2 regions of the Pseudoalteromonas sp. T1lg10 genome follow, and region 1 is predicted to be linked to the other one. Evidence: predicted binding sites of a transcription regulator. Region 1 holds the regulator's gene; the other holds the start of a gene.

Region 1 (3,131 bases):
GAGAGAGGTATTCCAACATTCTTTTTTTGCTATTAAAAAGGACCGCAGCCTTGCTGCAGTCCTTGGAAAAAAGTAAATCTAAGCTCATTTTAATGACGAGACAATTTCTCTTTATGTTTGATTACCTGGCGGTCTAATTTGTCAATTAAGCCATCGATCGCCGCGTACATATCCTGATGCTCTGCGGTGGCAAACAGTTCGCCGCCGTTTACATGAAGTGTTGCTTCTGCTTTTTGTGTGAGTTTCTCGATATCAAGAATAACATGCACATTATTAATGTGGTCAAAGTGACGCTCTAATTTGGCAAATTTACTATTTACATAGTTGCGAAGAGAGTCTGTGATTTCTACATGACGACCGGTAAGATTTAATTGCATAAGCATTTTCCTTCTTGTCTAACGTCTATATCAAGCTTTTACGTTGATTTGACGGTGGTATGGCCAACGATTCACGATATTTTGCAATCGTTCGTCGAGCCACTTTGATTCCTTGCTCTGCTAGTATGTCGGTAATCTTGCTATCGCTTAACGGTTTTACAGGATTTTCCGCGGCTACTAGCTTTTTGATCAATGCTCTAATCGCTGTGGATGAGCATTCACCTCCATTCTCGGTATTCACATGGCTGGAGAAAAAGTACTTTAACTCAAAGATCCCACGTGGCGTGTGCATGTATTTTTGTGTGGTAACACGAGAGATTGTTGACTCGTGCATTTCCACCATTTCTGCAACGTCGTTAAGAACCATTGGCTTCATTGCTTCTTCGCCATGTTCAAAGAATGCCTGTTGTTGCTGAACAATGCAATTAGTTACTTTAAGTAAGGTGTCATTGCGTTGCTCCAGGCTCTTTATAAACCATTTTGCCTCTTGCAAGTGAGAGCGAATAAATTGGCTGTCACTTTGTGATTTGCAGTTGCGACCCAGGGATGCGTAGTGATCGTTGACACGTATCTTCGGCATGCTGTCGGGGTTTAATTCCACCTTCCAGCGACCCTTGACCTTCTTCACCGATACATCCGGGATCACATACTCCGACTCTTCGCGCACTATGGTCGCGGCGGGTTTGGGATTCAGGCTGTGTATCAGTGTCATCACCTCTTTCAACTGGGCTTCTTTAAGCTTAGTCTTTTTCATTAAGGTGCGGTAGTCACGGTTACCAAGCAAATCAATATAATTACAAACTACCTCTTTCGTCTCGTTAAGCCAAGGGGTTTGAGGCGAAAATTGCTTGAGCTGGATCAACAAGCACTCTTGTAGTGAGCGGGCGCCAATACCAATGGGATCAAACATTTGAACTCGCTTAAGCACGGCCTCTATTTCGTCGAGTTCAATCTCTTCTTCCAGCTCATCATGGTTGATGCTTTCGAGCAAGTCTTCGGTGCTAACGGTAAGTAAGCCGTTGTCGTCGATGGCTTCGATAATCGCGGTGGCAATGGCTTCATCTATGGCGCTAAACGGGGTGAGGCGTAATTGCCACATCAGGTAATCGTGCAGGGTTTCTGTGGTTTCGCCTTGGTAAATAGACTCGTCATCGGGCATGGGCCCAGATGCAACCGGGGCGGCACTGATGTACTCGTCCCAGGACACATCCATGGGCAGCTCATCGCTGATCGAGTCATTGTTGAGGGCGTCGCCGCTTTCAACTTCGTCCTGATTGCTTGTGCTGTTATTGCTTTGAATGTCGCTATCGCTGTCGGCCGCCGAATTTTTATCGCGTGGCAGGTCACTATCGCCGTAATGCTCTTCTTCGATTTCGAGCAAGGGGTTGGCATCAAGCGCTTCTTGAATTTCTTGTTGGAGATCCAAAGTACTGAGCTGCAACAGGCGGATAGCCTGCTGCAATTGTGGGGTCATTGTTAATTGCTGGCCTAGACGCAGCTGTAATGATTGCCTCATGTACTCTAACAATCCTTTTGTGATTAAAGTCTAAACTGCTCACCTAAATACACATCGCGTACTGTTTGATCTGCTAATACCTGTTGGGGAGTTCCTGATGCGATTAGCTCGCCATGGGAGACGATATAGGCAGTTTCACATACATCTAATGTTTCGCGCACATTGTGATCGGTAATAAGAACGCCAATACCACGGTTGCGGAGGTGTTCAATGATTTTCTTAATATCTAGCACCGAAATAGGGTCAACACCAGCAAAAGGTTCGTCGAGCAGAATAAATTTCGGGTTAGCGGCGAGGGCGCGGGCAATCTCCACACGACGGCGTTCGCCGCCGGACAGGGCCATGCCTAATGACTCACGAATATGCTGAATATTAAATTCGTCCAGCAGACCTTCGAGCTCGCTTTCACGGCCGCTTTTATCCAGGTCCTTACGGGTTTCCAAAATAGCCATCAGGTTCTGATAGACGGTTAATTTACGGAAAATAGAAGACTCTTGCGGCAAATAACCTATGCCTAAACGGGCGCGTGAATGCATGGGCAGCAGGGTGATATCCTGCTCATCGATGCTGATCACACCCTTGTCGCTTGGTACCAGGACCCACAATCATATAGAAGGTAGTGGTTTTACCGGCGCCGTTGGGGCCAAGCAAGCCGACTATGCTGCCGGCTTTGACTTCCAGGCCCACATCCTTGACCACTTCACGGCCTTTATAGCTTTTTGCCAGCTTTTGCGCCTTCAGCGTGGTCATGGTTGTCCCTTCTCTTTTTGCTCGTCATTTTGCGGTGTGAGCGTGGTTCTTACACGGGTGCTCGAATCTTTATCTTTTTCGGCACTGATCAGCTGCTTGTTTATATCATAGCTGATCGTCTCGGCGACGATCTGTTGATCGGCCATGGCAATTTTGGCGGTGCCGGAAATCTGTAGCATTTGCGTGGCTACATCGTAGCGGATTTCCTTAGCGGAAGCGGTGATTTGCGTACCATCGTCCATGGTTTCACTGTAGATGGCCGGGTTGCCGGTGGCAATAAGCAGCTGCTTGTTATCACCTAACTCAGGGCGACGGTGGGCCTCAAGGCGATCCGCCTTGATTTCTCGTTGACCATGAACAATGTGCACATTTTTATCAAAAATGGTGATGTTTTCTTTGATCAGCGCCTGCTGCTTATCGGCGTCGATCTGTACTTCCGTCACCGTGGCTGGTTGCTCTGCCCAGGCATTTACAGCGCCTAGTCCGAA
Region 2 (3,131 bases), on a different contig from region 1:
GTTTTGCGGCGCTAAAAAAGCAGATCATCAACCGTTACCTGGATTTTGCCATCGGCGTTAACAGTGATGAGTTGATCATTACCAATGGTGCCCAGGAAGCGCTGCATATCGCTGTGCAGTGTGTCACTCAGGCGGGGGATATAGTGGCCATAGAGTCGCCCTGTTATTTTGGCATTATCGAAATGCTGGAGAGTCTGGGACTCAAGGTGATAGAAATTCCCATGTGCCCGCAACAAGGGGTGTGTGTCGAAGATCTGCAGCAGGCGTTTGCCGAGCATGATATTAAGGCCTGCATCTTTTCCACCAGTATTAGCAATCCCTTAGGCTCGAAAATGCCAGAGGAGCGACGCCGACGTCTGGTGCATTTAGTGGAGGATCAAGGTGCGGTGCTAATTGAGGATGATGTGTATGGGGAGCTTGCCTACGAGCCCGATGGCGCCAAACCTGCTCAGTATTATTCGACCAAGGGCAAGGTGATCACCTGCTCGTCGCTGTCAAAAACCGCCGCGCCAAGCTATCGCGTGGGCTGGATGATAGCCGGCAAGTTTGCGCCTCAGGCGCGGCGTTTAAAGCGGGCCATGAGCTGCGCGTCGTCACTGATGAATCAGTGGACCCTGTACGAATTTATGAATAGCGGCGATTACGATAAAAATCTGCGGGTGATGCGCCAGCGCCTGGCGCTCAATAAAGAGCGGATGCGGGCCTTGGTGCAGCGGCATTTTCCGCCTGGCACCCGAATGACCAATCCACAGGGAGGCTGTGTATTGTGGCTGCAACTGCCGTCGCAGTATGATGTTGTTGCCTTGTTCCACCTGGCGCTGGAGGCGGGGATCAGCATTACTCCGGGAGCTATTTTTAGCGCCACCGACAAATATCGCCAGTGTTTACGCCTGAGTTTTGGGGTGCAATGGAGCGAGGAAATAGAAAAGGCAGTGGCCCGCTTAGGGGCGCTCTGCCTGCAAGTGCAAAAGGGTAAGGCGAAGGTTACGCCAATGGGCATGCCAAAGGCTTAGTTACTTAGCAGCTGATACTCTTTCAATTCGGGGATCATGCTAAGCAGCTGAGCTTCTTGTTGCGCCAACTCGCTAAATGAATGGCATAGCGCATCCGCACGTTGTTCTATTTGCGAGGCTTGCAGCTCAACTCTTTGCTCGACCTGCTCACCAAGGCGCTCCATACGTTGCTCAAATTCATCCATGTCGCCGCCTGAGCCTAATAACTCAGAGCCCAGAGCGATAAATATACTGCCGATAGACTGCACCATGGCCTGCTCTACGGCTTGTTCAAAGTCCTCATCAAACTGGCTTTCAATATCATTGCCTAATTGTTCAAAGCTTTGTTTGCCCATTACAAAGGCACCGTCCTGGTAGAAGGTCTGTTCAATATTGATGCCGATATTTTCAACTATATCGCTCAGCGCCTCATTGTGACTGATGCCAAATGCGGCGCCGACTTCTTCTAGGGCAACGCCGGCGATCTTAACGCCATCCAGGGCTATTTGAGCCACCTCGGGCATATAGGTTCGTACCTTATCTGTGTAATCGTCCAGGGCCTGTTGTTGCTCGGCATTTAACTCAACGGGTTGACCATCGACTTCAAGCAGACCTGAGCTGTACACCAGGTGCTGGTTATTGGTATTGGTGATCTGTAAACGCTGCGGCTCGATGCGTACATCGTTTTTAAATTCAATGTTGCATTGCTCAGAGCCAAACGAGAGCGAATTGGCTTCCCCGGCGATGGCGGTGCCAGAAAGGCTAATGGCAGAGATAATGGCTAGCGTGCTGGTTTTCATGGTGATAATTCCTGTTATTCTGTTGACGCTATGACTAATACAATTTCGGTGCCAAATAATAAAGATGATGAAAATCATAGCTTTATAATTTCCTCTTGTGTACTGCCAATGCCTTGTTTAGTGCCTTTTACTAACTTTTAGTGAAATTAACTTTGCCGTGGATTAAAACATTTGCTCAATTGTCAGCCTGCTAGGTAACTGCTCCTGCGTCACCCTAGTACCGCCGTCCATGGCGGCAAAAGCCGACCTAGGACCCTGGCGGCAAAGGCGGATCCACAACGGGCTATCCAAGGTGGAATAACCTTACGAATTAAGGCGGTATAATTATTAATCAATTATGTTTATTGAAACGATAAAAAAATCTCACTTTCCAGTTTGCGATTTAGCGGCTATTTATTCACTCGAAGGCGCCTAGCCCTGAATTCGCCGCACCTAAGTTGGGGAGCGGTGATAACTGATTTAGATTTATTGGAGTGTATTGTGGGTAAAACATATTCCTATGATGCGTTTGAAGACGAATTTGTTGCAGATGAATATGAAGCGATGGGACGCAATCAAAACGACCGTCGCAAGCGCAAGGTAAAAAAGAAGCTGGACGATTATTTAGAACAGCGCAAGCTGAGAAAGCATCTCGGCAGCGATGACTTTGACGAGTATTTAAATGAATAAATAACGGGCCTTTGGCCTATGAAGTCTTGGTGTAATTAAGCCGAGACTATTTTAAGACTTTAAAGGGGCTACGGCCCCTTTTTTGTTATACCAATGCTGTTAAGTATGTGAGCAGATATAGCGTTGGCTATTTAAGTGAATTGGTATTATCGCAGCGCAAAAAAGACCGCCATGGAAAGCAGGGTGGTGGCGTAGATACTATGGCTTTTGTAGGCGGTAATAATGGCGACAAGGGCCGCAACCAGATACGGATTCTGGTAGCTCAACTGCCACTGATTGCCAGGTAAAACCACTATGGGTACCCAGATGGCGGTAAGCACGGCCGGGGCGCTAAAGCTTAAAAAACGCTGCATTTTTGCGCCGACCCGAAATGGCAGGGCACGGTGTAAAAATAAATAACGACTGCCAAAGGTAATGGCCGCCATCAGTAATATGGTGGTGATCATCGCACCCTCCCGCGACTAAGCACATAGCCAACGCTCATGCCGATGAGGGCGCTAAACACCAGCCATAATTCTACTTGCCAGGACTTGAGCACCGCAGCACTTATCCCCGAAGCCAGTACACAGGCCAGAGTTGCCCAGTTTTTAATGGCCGGGATCACCAGGGCGATAAAGGTGGTGGCAATGGCAAAATCGAGACCAAGATTGGTTAAGTCAGGCAGCAACTG

What was found. Region 1 encodes sigma-54, which starts transcription at its own class of promoters, with help from an activator protein. Its sites were predicted from a motif close to GTTGGCACGNNNNTNGNNT; they were not measured.
Region 2: C2M17_RS12815 (YggN family protein) is a predicted target of sigma-54. The motif match lies at 1,830-1,848, and genes of this name have one in related genera.

What each region holds. Positions count from the first base shown of each region.
Region 1 is NZ_PQBV01000018.1:85,540-88,670, forward strand. It holds gene ptsN (PTS IIA-like nitrogen regulatory protein PtsN) at 1-88, opposite strand, end outside; gene hpf (ribosome hibernation promoting factor) at 90-377, opposite strand; gene C2M17_RS06570 (RNA polymerase factor sigma-54) at 403-1,893, opposite strand; partial or broken gene lptB (LPS export ABC transporter ATP-binding protein) at 1,917-2,643, opposite strand; gene lptA (lipopolysaccharide transport periplasmic protein LptA) at 2,640-3,131, opposite strand, start outside.
Region 2 is NZ_PQBV01000049.1:47,476-50,606, reverse strand. It holds gene C2M17_RS12820 (aminotransferase-like domain-containing protein) at 1-1,013, shown strand, start outside; gene C2M17_RS12815 (YggN family protein) at 1,010-1,792, opposite strand; gene C2M17_RS12810 (PA3496 family putative envelope integrity protein) at 2,273-2,461, shown strand; gene C2M17_RS12805 (AzlD domain-containing protein) at 2,608-2,907, opposite strand; gene C2M17_RS12800 (AzlC family ABC transporter permease) at 2,904-3,131, opposite strand, start outside.